Regions from separate parts of the Pseudomonas sp. J452 genome, predicted to be linked through region 3. Evidence: predicted binding sites of a transcription regulator. Region 3 holds the regulator's gene; each other region holds the start of a gene.
What was found. Region 3 encodes sigma-54, which starts transcription at its own class of promoters, with help from an activator protein. Its sites were predicted from a motif close to ANTGGCATNNANNTTGCTNT; they were not measured.
Positions count from the first base shown of each region.

Region 1 (4,282 bases), 1.1 Mb from region 3:
GCTTACGGGTCTGCAACTGGCCCCAGGCAATCGAGCCCAGCTGTACTTCGATCAGTTCACGCAGACCATGCAGCTCGAAGCGCATGGCATCGATGGCGCCCTGGTCGGCTGTCGGGCGAACGGCAACCGGAGCAGCTTGCGGGGTTGCCGGACGCTGCGGTTTGACCAGCGAGGCCGGCAGCTCCGGGGCGATGATCGATTCGTTGGCGAACAGCTGGCGATCCTTGCGTCCGTCGGCAACCGCCCGGCTGGTCAGGTCGGCCTGGGCATTGGCGATCTTCGCCTGGGTCTTGCGCAGCTCGGCTTCCAACGCCGCGTTGGGCTGGCGCACCGGCTCGGCCGGCAGCTGATAGTCCAGCGCGGCAGTCAGCTCGACACCGCCGGCCACCCGACGATTGCCGATGATGGCAGCGTCGGCGCCCAGCTCATCGCGCACCAGTTTCATGGCTTGACGCATATCGGCGGCGAAGAAGCGTTTGACTTGCATGGCTTAGAACCCTCAGTTCTGGCCGACCGTGGCAACGATCGTGACCTGCTTGTTATCCGGTATTTCCTGATAAGCCAGGACATGCATGCTGGGTACTGCGAGCCGCGCAAACCGCGAGAGCATCGCCCGAACCGGGCCGGCTACCAGCAGGATCACCGGTTTGCCGAGCATTTCCTGGCGCTGCGCCGCTTCCACCAGGGAGCGTTGCAGCTTTTCAGCCATGCCAGGTTCGAGGAGGATGCCATCCTCGGAGCCCTGACCGGCCTTCTGCAGGCTATTGAGCAATATCTGTTCCAACCTGGGCTCCAGGGTGATCACAGGCAGCTCCGGCTCTAGTCCCACAACGCTTTGCACGATTGCGCGGGCCAGCGCGACACGCACCGCGGCGACCATCGCGGCGGGATCTTGACTCTTTGGCGCCACGTTGGCGATGGCTTCGGCGATGGTGCGGATGTCGCGCACCGGCACCTGTTCCTGCAGCAAAGCCTGCAGCACCTTGAGCAGGGTCGACAGCGACACCAGGCCCGGCACCAGCTCTTCGGCCAGCTTCGGCGAGCTCTTGGCCAGCAACTGCAGCAGCTGCTGCACTTCCTCATGACCGAGCAGTTCGTGGGCGTGCTTGTGCAGCACCTGGTTAAGGTGGGTGGCAACCACGGTGCTGGCGTCGACCACCGTGTAGCCAAGCGATTGCGCCTGGTCGCGCTGGGTCGGGTCGATCCACACCGCCTCCAGGCCGAATGCCGGGTCCTTGGCGGCAATCCCATTGAGGGTGCCGAACACCTGCCCCGGGTTGATCGCCAACTCGCGCTCCGGGTACACCTCGGCTTCGGCCACGCTGACGCCCATCAGGGTCAGGCGGTAGGCATTGGGCAGCAGATCAAGGTTGTCGCGGATATGCACCGAGGGCATCAGGAAGCCCATTTCCTGGGAGAGCTTCTTGCGCACCCCCTTGATCCGCGCCAGCAATTGCCCACCCTGGGCCCGATCGACCAGCGGGATCAGGCGATAGCCTACCTCCAGGCCGACCATGTCAACCGGGGTAACGTCATCCCAACCTAGCTCCTTGACTTCCTGGGAGCGCTGCGCCGGCAGCAGTTCCTGCTGACGCTGGACTTCCTTGACCTCTTCTTCCTTGCCCTTGCGCTGCTTGTTGGCGATCCAGTAGGCAGCGCCGGCAGCGATCAGGCCGAGGCTGATGAAGGAGAAATGCGGCATGCCCGGCACCAGGCCCATGGCGATCATGATGGCCGCGGCAACCGCCAGCGCGCGCGGTGAGGCGAACATCTGCCGGCTTACCTGGGCGCCCATGTCCTCCGAGGTCGACACGCGGGTAACCATGATCGCCGCCGCGGTGGACAGCAGCAGCGACGGAATCTGCGCCACCAGGCCGTCACCGATGGTCAGCAGGGTGTAGATGCGCCCCGCCTCGCCGAAGGCCAGGTCGTGCTGGAACATGCCGATGGCGATACCGCCGATCAGGTTGATGAACAGAATCAGCAGACCGGCAATGGCGTCGCCGCGGACGAACTTGCTGGCACCGTCCATCGAGCCATAGAAATCGGCTTCCTGGGACACCTCGGTGCGCCGGCGCTTGGCTTCCGGCTGGTCGATCAGGCCGGAGTTGAGGTCGGCGTCGATGGCCATCTGCTTGCCGGGCATGGCATCCAGGGTGAAGCGTGCGCTCACTTCGGAAATACGCCCGGCACCCTTGGTGACCACCACGAAGTTGATGATCATGAGGATGGCGAACACCACCGCACCGACCACGTAGTTACCGCCGATCACCACCTCACCAAAGGCCTGGATCACCTTACCGGCGGCATCGTGACCGTCCTGGCCGTGCAGCAGCACCACCCGCGTGGAGGCGACGTTGAGCGCCAGGCGCAGCAGCGTCGCGGCCAGCAGCACGGTTGGGAACACGGCAAAATCCAGCGGGCGCAAGGAATAGATCGCCACCAGCAGGACCACGATGGACAGCGCAATACTGAAGGTAAACAGCACGTCGAGCAGGAACGGCGGGATCGGCAGCATGACCATGGCAAGCATGACCAGCAGCATCAGCGGGATGCCCAGATTGCCGTGGCGTAACCCCGACAGGTTGGTGCGTACGTCACCGATGATTTGCGCGCGATCCACTGCCACTTGTTTTCCCCAGCCTATTCAATCTTTTGACGCGAAAGCGCGCCGTGCTGGAGTTATGGCAAGAAGCATTCCAATTTGCTCGACGAGCCTGCAGCGCCCGCGAAACAAGGGCCGCCCTGCGGACTGCAGGGCGGTTCAGCGGCTAGGCGGCAATGCGCTGACGCGCCCGTGGATCGCCCGGCAGGTAGTCGCCCGTCACCAACTGGTAAGCCTCGGAGGTGCGTTTGCCGGGAATGCCGTCGACCTTGACGAAGATTCCAGGGTAGGTATTCAGCCAACCCTGCAGGGCCTCGACCCGCTGCATCTCGAGTGGATCGGCGGACGCACTCATCGAGTAGGCCACCACCACCGGTTTAGGCTGATCGGCAAACTCGACCAGGCCGCGCTCGGCCATGCGCCGCAGCAACACAGCGGCGCCACACTGCTTGGTAATCGCGCTATCTGACCAGGTGCCGTCCTGCACGTACTTGCCACTGCTGTAGTGGTTGCAATAGCCCCACAGGTAAGGGCTCAGCACATGCGGGTGGTGCAGGCGGTAGCCGAAGCCGTTGTACAACTCCAACTGGTAGAGCGTACCGGCCAGACTCCAGTCGGTCATCGCGCCCAGCTTCTTCAGCAGCAGGGCATCTTCGGCGCTCTCCTCCCAGGTAAAGGGCGGATTTCCGCTCTTCGGCCGCCCGGCGGGTACCTGCACGGTACGCGCCGTCAGCGGATCGCCGTTGTGCAGGTGGCCGGTGAAGCTTTGGCTGCTTTCCATGTTGTGCACCACCGCGATGAAACCCCAGGGAATGCCCAGCGCCTGGCCTACACGCTGGTAGCGCGGACGGTTGCCATTCAGTTTATCGATCAGGGCTTCGACCTCGCCGGCCTTGGCCGGGCGAATCTGACAGCTGTTGAAGAGGTGTTCGTATTCGCCGCGCAGGGCGCTGGTGAGGGCAATTCTGGCCATGGGATGCTCCGTAGCGAGTGATCTGACTCCGTTCAGGTTCAGTACCACGGCAACGGCAAGGCCACCGACCTACTAGCAGGTGTAGGTCGCACGACAGAGCTGTCAACGGCAGGCGACGAACGTACAGCGCGCTACTCGTCGCGGCGCAGGTCCGGCGGAATCGGCAGATCCGGCAGCGGCCCCGGGCGCTTGCCCTTGCCGGCGCGGAACTGCTTGAGCTGGTAGACGTAGGCCAGCACCTGGGCCACGGCCAGGTAGAGGCCCGCGGGAATTTCATGATCGATTTCGGTGGAGAAGTACACCGCTCGCGCCAGGGCGGGCGATTCGAGCAGGGTGACCTTGTGTTCCTGGGCAATCTCGCGAATCTTCAGCGCCAGGAAGTCGCCACCCTTGGCCAGCAACACCGGCGCATTGCCCTTGGCCGGGTCGTACTTGAGGGCCACGGCGAAGTGCGTCGGGTTGGTGATCACCACGTCGGCCTCCGGCACCTGTTGCATCATCCGCCGCTCGGCCATCTGCCGCTGCAACTGGCGGATCTTTGACTTGACCTCGGGCTTGCCCTCGCTGTCCTTGTACTCGTCGCGCACTTCCTGCTTGGTCATCATCAGCTTCTGCTTGGCATCCCAGAGCTGGAACGGCACATCCACCGCGGCAATCAGAATCAGGCCACAGGCCAGCCACAGGGTGCTCTGCCCGACGATCAG
Region 1 covers NZ_CP088294.1:3,374,242-3,378,523, reverse strand. Annotated here, with positions in the region: gene flhF (flagellar biosynthesis protein FlhF) at 1-487, opposite strand, end outside; gene flhA (flagellar biosynthesis protein FlhA) at 500-2,623, opposite strand; gene LRS11_RS15345 (hypothetical protein) at 2,772-3,578, opposite strand; gene flhB (flagellar biosynthesis protein FlhB) at 3,710-4,282, opposite strand, start outside.
Region 1: a site for sigma-54 is predicted at 2,685-2,704, ahead of flhA (flagellar biosynthesis protein FlhA). Genes of this name have one in related genera too.

Region 2 (4,282 bases), 1.8 Mb from region 3:
GGGCAGGGTGGCGCCGATGACGAAGCCGAAGTAGCGCGGGCCGTTGCTGGCCACGGTGGCCGGTGAGCCGATTTCGTCCAGCTGGCGCAGCACCTCCTGATCATTCAGGCCCTGTTCGGGCAGCTGCTGCTCGAAGGCCTTCAGGGCAGCGATGGCGGCGGGCGAGGGGAAGACCGGACGGTTGTCGATGCCATCGAAATAGTCGAGGGCGCGGCGATCCGCTTCGGCCAGTAGCTGGCGTTCTTCGTGGCTGGTGGGCATGGCGTTCTCGGCGGTGGGCGGGGATGCCTTCACCTTAGCCAGTCGCGGCTTGCCAGCGCAGATACACAGTTAGGGGAAGTGAGCCGTACAGTTGACGGCTGCTTCGGTACGGATGGGGTAACAGGGCAAGATTGACCGGTACAGTTATGGCGCCCGTGGGCCGGGCGCCGCTGCTTGAGTCAGTTACCCAGCATATCGTGCATGGCGATGATCTGTTCGGCCACCTGGATCAGCTTCTGCTGACGGCTCATGGCCTGGCGACGCATCAGGGTGTAGGCGTCTTCCTCGTTGCAGCTCTTCATCTTCATCAGCAGGCCCTTGGCCAGTTCGATGCGCTTGCGTTCGGCCAGTTGCTCGTCACGCGCCACCAGTTGCGCGCGCAGGGCCTGGTCGCTCTCGAAGCGGGCCATGGCCACGTCGAGGATCGGTTGCAGGCGCTGGGCATGGATGCCTTCGACGATGTAGGCGCTGACGCCGGACTGGATGGCCTGGCGCATCACGCTGGGGTCGTGCTCGTCGGTGAACATGACGATCGGGCGTGGCTGGTCGCGGGTGACGAGAACCACCTGTTCCATCACGTCGCGGCCGGGAGACTCGGTATCGATCAGTACCACGTCGGGGCGTACGGCCTCGACGCGCTCGGGCAGGTCGATGGTCAGCCCCGACTCGTCGATGACCTCGAAGCCCGCCTCGATCAGTGCGCTCTTCAGGCGTCCGACCTTCTTCGGGGTGTCGTTGATCAGCAGAATTCGTAGCATGTTGGCGTTCGTCTCGCAGTGTTACAGGGCGATGGGCGCGGCAAGGCCGCTGCGCGCGTGAATGGCAAAGCTGCTGGCGTAGGCGGCCGGATCGCTGCCATCCCAGACCTTGCCATCGAGCAGCGTGGCCCTGCGCATCGGGTTGTTGGGTACGGCGATGCCCAGCGCTTCGGCAGCCTGGCGGTAGAGATCGAGCTGGTGGATCTGTCGGGCGACACCCAGGTAGTCCGGGTCGTCCTTGAGCAGGCCCCAGCGGCGGAACTGGGTCATGAACCACATGCCATCGGACAGCCAGGGCATGGTCACTTCACCTTCGGCGAAGAAACGCAGCGGATGGGCGTCCAGCCAGGCATGACCTAGACCGTCTTGATACTGGCCAAGGAAGCGCGGCTCGATGGCCGACAGCGGCGCGTCGACGTATTCGCTGCTGCTGATCAGTTGCGCGGTGCTGCGTTTGTTCTCTTCATTCTCATCGATGAAACGGCTGGCTTCCAGGACCGCCATGGTCAGGGCGCGGGCGGTGTTGGGGTACTGCTCGACGAACTCACGGGTGACGCCTAGCACTTTTTCCGGGTGGTTGGCCCAGATCATCTGGCTGGTGGCCAGGGTGAAGCCCTGGTCTTCGTCCACGGCCAGGGCGCCCCAGGGGCCGCCGGCACAGAAGCCATCGATACGCGACGCCTTGAGGTGGGTGACCATTTGCGAAGGCGGCACCACCACGCTGTTGACGTCTTCCAGGGGGTGGATGCCCTGGCTGGCGAGCCAGTAGTTCAGCCACATGGCATGGGTGCCGGTGGGGAAGGTCTGGGCGAAGGTCAGTTTTGCACCGCTTTGACGCACGCGTGTAGCCAGCGCCTCGGCACTGGTCACGCCGGCCTGCTTGAGCGGTTCGGAGAGGTTGATCGCCTGGCCGTTCTGGCACAGGCCCATGAGGATGGCCATGTCGGTGGCCGGGCCGCTGAGGCCCAGGTGAATGCCGTAGACCTGGCCGTACAGCGCCTGAGCGGCGTCCAGTTCGCCGGACAGCAGCTTGTCGCGCAGGGTGGCCCAGGAGGCCTGGCGCTGCAGGTTGAGGGTCAATCCATAAGGCTGGGCGAAGCCCTGAGTGGCTGCGACGATCAGCGAGGCGGAGTCGGTCAGGGCCATGAAGCCCAGATCCAGCACGCTCTTTTCCGGTGCATCGGAGCCTGCGACCCAGGCCAGGCTGTCGTTACGGGTGCTTTCGATTTCGCTCATGTACGTTGTTCCGCCGTTGAACAAAAAAGGCGTCGCCCCAGCTACCACGGGGTGGTAACCAGAAACGACGCCATTGTCTATGAACTGACTCCGCCGTTGGAGAAAGTTCTGCTGGTTTCGTTCTAGCAAGCGATATGCCAGCAGTAGCGCGGCAGAAAAACAAAACCCCGCCGGAGCGGGGTTTGGTGGGGCAGTGGGGTGGGGTAGAAGCTGCCTAAGATCTTTTGAGCTAGAGCCAGGCAAGGCGCAACGACCACCGGGAGTAACAGCCGCAGGCTGGCCCGAAGGGTAAGCGCCAGCGAATCAATTGGGCGAGGGCGCGGAGTTTACGAGTTGTAAATGAGCAGTACTCGTTGCACTCGCCCTTCGGGCCGCGCTGAAGCGCGTTAGCCGCAAGCGGCTTTCCGAGCCCAATTGACCAACCTGCGGCTGTTACTGCGTTGCAACGCAGCATGGCCGACGATCAAGAGATCGTAGGCAGGTTCTTAACGTTCCATCATCTGCTTCACATGATCCTGCGGAATCTGCTGCTTGCGGCCTTCGCTGTCTTCGAATTCGAGCATGCCGGTGTCGCGGTCCAGTTCCGGTTTGCCATCGCTGGTGAGCATCTGTCCGTCGGTGGTGGTGATGATGTATTCGCTGGAGCAACCAGCCAGGCCAACTGCGCAGAACAGAATCAGAATCCAGTGTTTCATCGAACAACTCCCAGTGTGTCAGCAGTAAAACCGCAATAACGGCTCGGGCTTTACGCTACTGGCTGAGCAATGCTGGCTGCAAGTGGAGGCAATAAAAAAGGATGCCGAAGCATCCTTTGTTTGACCGGGAGCAAGGACTCAGGCGGCGACGAAGCTGGCCGGGTAGGCGAGGCCAGCCTGGCTGCTCTGCACTTCGCTCAGGGTCTCGCGCACCACCTGCTTGGCCAGGCAGGCACATTTGCCGCACTGGCTGGCAACGCCCAGGGTTTCGCGAACGTCGCGGTAGCTGCAGCAGCCTTCATAGATGGCATCGCGGATTTGACCGTCGGTAACACCTTGGCAGAGGCAAACGTACATGGGCAGGCTCGGATGAGAATGGGTTGCTGTTGGCAGGGGATACTAATGTTAATGAGAATGCTTGTCAAAACTTTGCGTTAGCTTTTCCCGTCTGATCGATGCCGACCAGGGTTGGAGTGCTGCGAACCTTTAATCCAGCTTTGCAATAGGCACAAAAAACCCGGCCTGGGCCGGGTTTTGCTTTTGTGGCTGCACGGGATTAGTGGTCGAATTCGTCCCAGCCGCCCATTTCCTTCCAGCGGTTGACGATGCCGCAGAACAGCTCGGCCGTCTTCTCGGTGTCGTAGCGCGCGGAGTGCGCTTCCTTGCCGTCGAAGGCTATGCCGGCAGTCTGGCAGGCCTTGGCCAGCACGGTCTGGCCGTAGGCGAGGCCAGCCAGGGTGGCGGTGTCGAAGCTGGAGAAGGGGTGGAACGGGTTGCGCTTGATCTCGCAACGGGCCACGGCGGCATTCAGGAAGCCGAGGTCGAAGCTGCTGTTGTGGCCGACCAGGATGGCGCGCTTGCAGCCATTGGCCTTGATCGACTTGCGCAGGCCCTTGAAGATTTCACCCAGCGCGTGCTCTTCGCTCACCGCCATGCGCAGCGGGTGGTCCAGCTTGATGCCGGTGAACTCCAGCGCCGCCTGCTCGATGTTGGCGCCGGCGAACGGCTCGATGCGGAAGAAGTGGGTGTGGTCCGGATAGACGAAACCACCTTCATCCATGGCGATGGTGGTCGCAGCGATCTCCAAGAGGGCGTCGGTGGCACAGTTGAAGCCGCCGGTCTCGACATCCACCACTACCGGCAGGTAGCCGCGAAAGCGCGCCGCCATCGGGTGGCGCGGGCCTGAGGGCAGGCTGCCGTCGAGTTCGTCGTCGAAATGTTCTTCGCTCACGCGGGGTTCTCCAGCAGGCGCCAGCGCAGGTTCTCACCGGCGCGCAGGGGGATTACGGTTTGCTCGCCCAGCGGCAGGCTGGCCGGGGCGGTCCACTCTTC
Region 2 covers NZ_CP088294.1:4,062,497-4,066,778, reverse strand. Annotated here, with positions in the region: gene LRS11_RS18455 (pyridoxal-dependent decarboxylase) at 1-261, opposite strand, end outside; gene LRS11_RS18450 (ANTAR domain-containing response regulator) at 441-1,019, opposite strand; gene LRS11_RS18445 (CmpA/NrtA family ABC transporter substrate-binding protein) at 1,041-2,255, opposite strand; gene LRS11_RS18440 (YgdI/YgdR family lipoprotein) at 2,741-2,950, opposite strand; gene LRS11_RS18435 (bacterioferritin-associated ferredoxin) at 3,089-3,307, opposite strand; gene rnt (ribonuclease T) at 3,507-4,181, opposite strand; gene pyrC (dihydroorotase) at 4,178-4,282, opposite strand, start outside.
Region 2: a site for sigma-54 is predicted at 2,378-2,397, ahead of LRS11_RS18445 (CmpA/NrtA family ABC transporter substrate-binding protein). Genes of this name have one in related genera too.

Region 3 (4,282 bases):
GTCCAACGTAAGAGGCCAGCATGAGGCTCGTTAAAACACTCCCCCTATTGTTCATCAGCCTCGGTGCCGCGCTCGGAAGCGCCAGTGCCTGGGCCCTGCCGAGCGACCGCGAGCAGCCGATCCGGGTGCAAGCCGACAGCGCCGAGCTGGACGACAAGCAAGGCGTGGCCGTATACCGCGGCGGCGTAGTGATCACTCAGGGCACCCTGAAGATCACCGGCGACACCGTGACCATCACCCAGGATGCCAATGGCGAAGTCGAAGTCTTCACCTCGGTGGGCAAACCCGCCTACTACGAGCAAAAGCCTTCGGCAGAAAAGGAAATCGTCAAGGCCTATGGCCTGACCATCCAGTACTTTGCCAGCAACGAGCGCATCGTGCTGATCGATCAGGCCAAGGTGATTCAGGAAGGCAATACCTTCGAAGGCGAGAAGATCGTCTATGACACCCAGCGCCAGATCGTCAACGCCGGCCGCGCCAACGGCACCGCCCTGAGCACGCCGCGCCCACGTATCGACATGGTCATCCAGCCGCGCAAGAAAACCGGCCAACCGGAGCAAGCGCAGTAATGGCGACCCTCAAAGCCCAGCACCTGGCCAAGAGTTACAAGGGCCGCCAGGTCGTCCGTGACGTCAGCCTGTCCATCGACAGCGGCCAGATCGTCGGCCTGCTCGGCCCCAACGGCGCCGGCAAGACCACTTGTTTCTACATGATCGTTGGCCTGGTACAGGCCGACCAGGGCCGCGTGCTGATCGACAACCTCGACGTCAGCCACCAGCCCATGCACGGCCGCGCGCGCGTCGGTATCGGCTACCTGCCGCAGGAAGCCTCGATCTTCCGCAAGCTGTCGGTGGCCGACAACATCATGGCCATTCTGGAAGCCCGCAAGGACCTCGACCGCGCCGGCCGCCACGCCGCGCTGGAGACCCTGCTGCAGGAGTTCCACATCAACCACATCCGCGACAACCTCGGCATGAGCCTGTCCGGTGGTGAACGCCGCCGCGTGGAAATCGCCCGCGCCCTGGCCACCGAGCCGAAATTCATTCTGTTGGATGAACCCTTCGCCGGTGTCGACCCGATCTCGGTCGGCGATATCAAGCAGATCATTTACCACCTCAAGGCCAAGGGCATTGGTGTGCTGATCACCGACCACAACGTGCGCGAGACCCTCGACATCTGCGAGACCGCCTACATTGTCAATGACGGCCAGCTGATCGCCGAAGGCGATGCCGAAAGCATCCTGGCCAACCAACTGGTGAAAGAAGTCTACCTCGGGCACGAGTTCCGCCTCTGACGCAGGCACTGCTTCACTACAGGGACGTTGTCAAGCCTAGGCAAGATCGCCAGTTTCGGGCATATAATTTGCTTATTGGCGGCGCCCCGGCGCCCTGTAGTGAATGGCGCAATTGCGCCGGCAAATAAGGTGCAAAGCTTCCTGCCATGAAACCTTCGCTAGTCCTCAAGATGGGCCAGCAGCTGACGATGACGCCGCAGCTGCAACAAGCCATTCGCCTACTCCAGCTTTCCACCCTGGACCTGCAACAGGAAATCCAGGAAGCCCTGGAATCCAACCCCATGCTGGAGCGCCAGGAAGAAGGCGAAGACTTCGACAACAGCGATCCGCTGGCCGACGGCGAAGAGCAGAACGCCCAGTCCAAACAGCAGCAGGACACCTACCAGGAAACCAACAGCACCCCCGCCGACTCCATCGAGGACGGCGAGTGGAACGAACGCATTCCCAACGAACTGCCGGTCGATACCGCCTGGGAAGATGTCTACCAGACCAGCGCCAGCAGCCTGCCGAGCAATGACGATGACGAGTGGGACTTCACCACCCGTACCTCGGCCGGCGAAAGCCTGCAGACCCATTTGCTCTGGCAGCTCAACCTGGCGCCGATGTCGGACACCGACCGCCTGATCGCCGTAACCCTGATCGACTGCATCAACAATCAGGGCTACCTGGAAGAGTCGCTCGAGGAAATCGTCGAGGCCTTCGACCCGGAAATGGACGTCGAGCTCGACGAAGTCGAAGCCGTGCTGCACCGCATCCAGAACTTCGACCCAGCCGGCGTCGGCGCCCGCGACCTGCGCGAATGCCTGCTTCTGCAACTGCGCCAGCTGCCGGCCAGCACGCCCTGGCTGAGCGAGGCCCAGCGCCTGGCCGGCGACCACCTCGACCTGCTCGGCAGCCGCGACTACAGCCAGCTGATGCGGCGCATGAAGCTCAAGGAAGACGAGCTGCGCCAGATCATCGAGCTGATCCAGAGCCTCAACCCGCGCCCCGGCTCACAGATCGAAGCCAGCGAGCCGGAATACGTGATCCCCGACGTCCTGGTACGCAAGCATAACGAACGCTGGCTGGTGGAGCTGAACCAGGAGGCGGTGCCGCGCCTGCGCGTCAACGCCCAGTACGCAGGCTTCGTCAAACGCGCCGACTCCAGCGCCGACAACACCTTCATGCGCAACCAGTTGCAGGAAGCGCGCTGGTTCATCAAGAGCCTGCAGAGCCGCAACGAGACGCTGATGAAGGTCGCCACGCAGATCGTCGAGCACCAGCGCGGCTTCCTCGAATACGGCGACGAGGCGATGAAGCCGCTGGTCCTGCATGACATCGCCGAAGCGGTGGGCATGCACGAATCGACCATTTCGCGGGTCACCACGCAGAAATTCATGCACACCCCGCGTGGCATTTACGAGCTGAAATACTTCTTCTCCAGCCACGTTAGCACCTCGGAAGGCGGCGAATGCTCGTCGACGGCGATCCGCGCCATCATCAAAAAACTGGTCGCAGCGGAAAACGCGAAAAAGCCGTTGAGTGACAGCAAGATCGCTGGTTTACTGGAAGAACAGGGCATTCAGGTAGCCCGTCGCACCGTCGCCAAATACCGCGAATCCCTCGGGATAGCGCCTTCGAGCGAACGCAAGCGGTTGATGTAGCGCGCAGTGCCTGATGCATGCGCCAGCGACTGATGTGATGCGGCACTGAGGGAAGGCTTTTGCAAAACTGCATGCGCGCCAGGCGCCCTGCCCCGAGGGGGAAGCACAGGACAGTTCTGCAAAAGCCTTCTCAAGCCAAAGTGTTACGGTGGCAGGCCCGCTAGCCTGTCTCTTACACACGGCAACAAGGAGAAGCGGTATGCAAGTCAACATCAGTGGACACCAACTGGATGTGACCGACGCCCTGCGCGACTACATCGGCGAGAAACTCGGCCGACTGGAGCGCCATTTCGACAAGATCACCAATGTGCAGGTGATCATGGAGGTCGAGAAACTCAAGCAGAAAATCGAAGCCACCCTGCACATTGCCGGCGGTGAAGTCGTCGCCAACGCAGAGCACGAAGACATGTATGCGGCGATCGATCTGCTCGCCGACAAACTTGACCGCCAACTGATCAAACACAAGGAAAAGCAGCTCAACCGCCTGCAAGGCGCGACAGCCCGCTGATATCCCCCACACATGATCCGACTTGAAAATATCCTGACCGCCGGCCGTTCCCTGGTGAACGTGTCCGGCGGCAGCAAAAAACGCGTTCTGGAACAAATTGCCAACCTGGTCGCGCGCGAATTGCCCGACCTGGATGGCCAGGACATTTTTGAAAGCCTGATTGCCCGTGAAAAACTCGGTTCCACCGGGTTCGGCAACGGCATCGCCATTCCTCACTGCCGCCTGCCCGGCTGCGCAGCGCCGATCAGCGCCGTGCTGCGCCTGGATGCGGCAGTGGATTTCGACGCCATCGACGGCGCCCCGGTGGACCTGCTGTTCGTCCTGCTGGTACCGGAAGCGGCGACCGACGAGCACCTGGAGCTGCTCCGGCAGATCGCCAGCATGCTCGACCGCGCCGATGTGCGCGAGCGCCTGCGCCAGGCGCAAAGCAGTGAAAGCCTCTACCAGGTAGTCGTCGACGTGCAGAACGGCCAGTAGGCCAGGGTAGGACAGTGTGATGCGCCTGATCATCGTCAGCGGCCGCTCCGGCTCGGGCAAGAGCACTGCTCTCGATGTACTGGAGGACAACGGTTTCTACTGCATCGACAACCTGCCGGCCGGCCTGTTGCCCGAGCTGGCCGAGCGTGCGCTGCTGGAAACCGAACTGTTGCACCCGCTGGTCGCCGTCTCCATCGACGCCCGCAACCTGCCCAGCCAGCTCAAGCGCTTTCCCGAACTGCTCGCCGAAGTCCGCGCCCGCCACATCCTCTGCGACGTGCTGTACCTGGATGCCGACGAGGAAACCCTGCTCAAGCGCTTCTCCGAGACCCGCCGGCGTCACCCGCTGACCAACGAGAC
Region 3 covers NZ_CP088294.1:2,299,391-2,303,672, reverse strand. Annotated here, with positions in the region: gene lptC (LPS export ABC transporter periplasmic protein LptC) at 1-34, shown strand, start outside; gene lptA (lipopolysaccharide transport periplasmic protein LptA) at 21-569, shown strand; gene lptB (LPS export ABC transporter ATP-binding protein) at 569-1,294, shown strand; gene LRS11_RS10345 (RNA polymerase factor sigma-54) at 1,441-2,937, shown strand; gene hpf (ribosome hibernation-promoting factor, HPF/YfiA family) at 3,137-3,445, shown strand; gene ptsN (PTS IIA-like nitrogen regulatory protein PtsN) at 3,458-3,922, shown strand; gene rapZ (RNase adapter RapZ) at 3,942-4,282, shown strand, end outside.

Region 4 (4,282 bases), 2.3 Mb from region 3:
CGCGGCATCGGCGTTGCCTCTGGCGACCAGTTCGAAGCCTTGCTGCAGGCTCTGCACGGGCAGCAGTTCGGCACGCAGGCCAAAGCTGTCGAGCAGCGTGTGCAGATAGGTTTCCTGTACCGAACCGGCCAGCACCGCGATGCGCCGGCCATTGAGGTCGAGTTGGGAATTCAGGCGCAGGTCCTGCTGGCTGTAAATCTGCGACCAACTGAAGAGGGCCGGTAGTTTGTGGAAGTCGAAGATCTGCGCGCGCTCATCGTTCCAGGCAACATCCGGCATCAGGTCGATCTGCCCGCTGCGGGTCAGCTCCAGGCACTGCTGCCACTCGCAGGCAACCGGTTGCAGCTGCCAGTCTTCGTGGCGGGCGATCTCGCCTAGCAGATCACCGAAGATGCCGGACAGCTGGCCATCTCGGCCGAGCATGATCTTCGGCTCGTTGGCATACACGCCGACCTTGATGTTGCGCTGCTCCGCCACCGCGGGGCTGGCAAGCAAAACGCTACAAATAAGCAGAAGAAGGGGCCAGGGACGGTACTGCATGGGCGCAATGACTTCGATCCGTTGAAGATAGAGCAACGATAGGTCGAAACGCCGGCTTTGGCTCGTTTGTTATCCCGTGGCAGCGCAGCAGGCTATGAGGCAGGTTGCCGCGACGTATGGCAGGTCGCTGCATTAGTGCTGCAAGGCGGTCTTGAGGCTTTCGGCGAGCTGTTGCAGCTAGTCGCCAGTGCTGTGCGGATGGGCCTGGATGATCAGCAGGGCTGCCGGGCCGTCACCCGCAGGTGGCGGCCCGCCCCCTTCATTTGGTCATCGGGTTGTTATAGCTGTGCTTCTCGTGGCGCACGGTGGCCCAGATGGCGAAGACCGTCAGGGCCGCCGCTACCGCCAGGATGAAGCCCATCACGGCGGGTTTGTCGGCATAGGTGAAAACGCTGCTGGCACCTTCCCAGCTGCTAATCGGACTGCTCATGGTGTTTCTCCCAGGTAGAGCGCGCGGCTTATGCCGCGCGCGGCGTTGTTGCTTGATGCTTGTTCAGGATCTTTTTGAGCTAGAGCCAGGCAAGGCGAAGTTGGGCGAGGGCGCGGAGTTTACGAGCTGTAAATGAGCAGTACTCGTTTCACTCGCCCTTCGGGCCGCGCTAAAGCGCGTTAGCCGCAAGCGGCTTGCCGAGCCCAACTTCAACGCAGCATGGCCGACGATCAAAAGGTCCTAGGCGGTTTTGGCTTCACCGACAGCGACTTCGCTGGCTACAGGCGCGCTGGTGACGGTGACACTGGCGCCGGTCAGCGCCCATTCCGGGTAGGCCTTGGCCGGTACTTCGACCAGATCCAGGCCGCGTTCTTCTGCATGTGCCGGAACGCGCAGGACCCCCAGCTTCTTCAGCAGCAGAGAGATCAGGTAGCCCGGGATGAAGCCCAGCAGGGCCAGCACCACGGCGCCACCGGCCTGACCGAGGAAGTTCACCGGTGGTACGCCTTCCCCCATGTTCGGGTAGCCGGCGATGAAGATGCCGCTGATCACGATGCCGGCGAAACCACCGAAGCCGTGTACGGCGAAGGCACCCACGGCGTCATCGATGCCGCGCTTGACCAGGAACTTCTGCACCAGCGGCGCGGCAGCGGCCACGCCCATGCCGATCACGTAGGCGAACGGTGGGTAGTAGACGTCCAGGCCAGGGGCCACGGAGATGATGCCGATCAGCCCGCCGGACATCATCCAGAACGGCTCGCGGGTAGTCAGGTAGGCACCGATCAGGCCGCCGGCAAAACCCATCAGGGTGTTGAAGGCGAAGGCGGAGAGGGTGGTCGGCTGGCCGTAGATGTTGGTCCACTGGCCGCCGATGTTGTAGATGATGCAGCCGCCGAGGAAGCCGAAGAAACCGACGATCACCAGCATCAGGCCGATCACGCTCATCGGCATGCTGTGGCCGACGATTTCGTTGGCGCTGCCATCGGCATTGAAGCGACCGATACGGGCGCCGACGTTGATCAGCACGCCGAGGGTGAAGAAGCCGGCGATGGTGTGCACGCAACCGGCCGCACCAACGTCATGGAAACCCCACTCGGTGGTCAGCCAGCCGGCCGGGTGCCAGCTCCAGGCCGCGCCGAGAATCCACACGCCGGAGCCGAGGATAATGGCGAGGATGATGAAGGCGCTCATGCGGGTGCGCTCGATCAGCGCGCCGGACATGATCGAGGCCGTGGTGGCAGCGAACAGGGCGAAGGCCGCCCAGAAGATGCCGGTGGCGTTGTCCTTGATGTTCGGCCCCATGCTGCCGCTCCACGGCAGGCTGGCGGCGGCGCCTTCCAGATTCGGCACGATGCCGGTGGCGAAGCCGTTGTAGATCCACCAGCCGAAGAAGAAAAAGGTCGGCACGATGAAGGCGAAGGCGAGGATGTTCTTCACCCCGGCGGTCAGCACGTTCTTCAGGCGCGAGGCGCCGATTTCGTAGGAGAGGAAGCCGGCGTGGATGACGACCATCAGGGCGATACACCACCAATAGAAGATTTCCATATTGATGGTGTCGGACATCCGGATGAGCTGGTGCAGCTCCTCCAGGGTTGGGGTGGCCTGTTCCATGTGCTGAATCCTCGCTGCAATTTTTAGAAGTAGGTTCTGTTCGGCAGATCGAGAGGTAGGGCGTAGCCAGGCGGTTCGTATAGTTATCGTGGGTTATGAATAAGCGCCTTTGACCAAAGAGCAAGGCTTGTGCCACTCGTCTTGCAAGGCTCTAGTCCGGTGCTTTCGCGATTCTTATGACGCGTTGGCGAGAAATTCGCCCCGTTTCTGTTCAGCATCTGCGGCGCACGCCAGATATTGGGTCGGATAGCCGTCTGCTTCTCGAAGGGGGATGAGGAGGGGGCCTTCGCAGAGAGCAGGGGGCGCTAGTTGCAGTCGTTTGGTAGCCGCAGCGACGGCGCTCGATCTGGATATGGGCGTTGCGAGGCGCGGGTGGGTGGCGTGCCTGTCATGCTCCAGCAGCCTGTGCCGGGTTCAAGGGCAGGTCGGCGTAGACAGTCCTGCGGCTAGCCACAGGGGCAGAGCAGGTGGGTGCGTGGGGCGGTGATACTCAGTGATCGGCTACTTGCACAGCACGATCATGGTGCGACTGGAGAACCCGGCCGGGTTGAGGCCGAAGACGAAATCCGCAGGATCATCTTCACCGCTTTCACTGCCGGCTTTGGCCATGACCTTGTAGCCTTTGCGGCCGCAGGCGATGGTGGCTTTCTTCTCGCACTGCTCCCAGTCTGAGGTCAGTCCGGAGCAATTGATATGCAGGCCTTTGCGTCCCTTCTTCTCATAGGTCTTGGCAGTGGCAGAGCAGCCGGCAAGCGCCAGCACAACGATTAGCAGCACAAGCCTGTTCATGAGGGTCCCCGGTTGGCTTGTCTGTTTCTGGCGTGCCGTGGCCCGCCATCCCCTTTTGCAATGGTTCAGCCGTGGCGCAGTTCGTTGTGTGTGGTGACTGCGTTGCACCCTGGTTGGCCAGGTCAGCTAAACGATTGAGAAATATCACAAAGCCAGGGGAACTGGCGAGATAAAAAAGGTGTCGGGGCGCTTACGGAGGGGCGGGTCATGGCCGTACTGCGTTCGCTCAGTCCGGGGCGGGCCAGAAGCCTTGTTCTTCAGGTGACAAAAAAAGTCAGTTTAGGGCGTAGTGCTGGTTTCGGTATTGGCAGTATTTCTTCGCAAGCCCGCATTCTGCGGGCTTGCAGCGCTGGCATGCTTCTGGCTATCTATCAGGTACTTGCTGGCAGACTGCCAGTAACTTCTGGCTGCTCAGGGAAATCGGATGTCATGAACAGTGCTGAACCTAAAGTGATTCATCTGCGCGAGCGCGATGCGGAAGGGGCATTGGAGCGCCTCAACCGCATCACCGGCTTGCGCTTTGCGCGTTGGCCACAATCGCTGGCGCCCTTGGCCCGCCAGGTTGCTGCCGAGGAAGCGGCAGGCCAGGAGCTCGAAGCCGTCGAACGCAATGTGGAGAGTGCCTGACCCGCAAAATGAAAACCCCGCGTCTGGGCGCGGGGGCGGAGTGGGCAGCTAGGGCGGTTCAGGCGGTGGCTTGGCGGGTATCGCTGTTGAGCAGTTCAACCGCCTGCACGAACAGTTCTTCGACCACCAGGGTCTTGGCCGTTACGGCAGAGCGCAGGCGTACCTGCATGTTCTCGATCTTCTGTTTCACCGGCAGACGAGCCACGCCGGACAGCATGACCTTGTTGTGCACATTGACCTTGCCATGGTCTACCGCGACCTCGCGCTGCTGGCTGCCATCGTGGT
Region 4 covers NZ_CP088294.1:4,580,294-4,584,575, reverse strand. Annotated here, with positions in the region: gene LRS11_RS21030 (EAL domain-containing protein) at 1-477, opposite strand, end outside; gene LRS11_RS21025 (hypothetical protein) at 800-970, opposite strand; gene LRS11_RS21020 (ammonium transporter) at 1,211-2,581, opposite strand; gene LRS11_RS21015 (hypothetical protein) at 3,083-3,370, opposite strand; gene LRS11_RS21010 (hypothetical protein) at 3,800-3,997, shown strand; gene LRS11_RS21005 (hypothetical protein) at 4,056-4,282, opposite strand, start outside.
Region 4: a site for sigma-54 is predicted at 2,699-2,718, ahead of LRS11_RS21020 (ammonium transporter). Genes of this name have one in related genera too.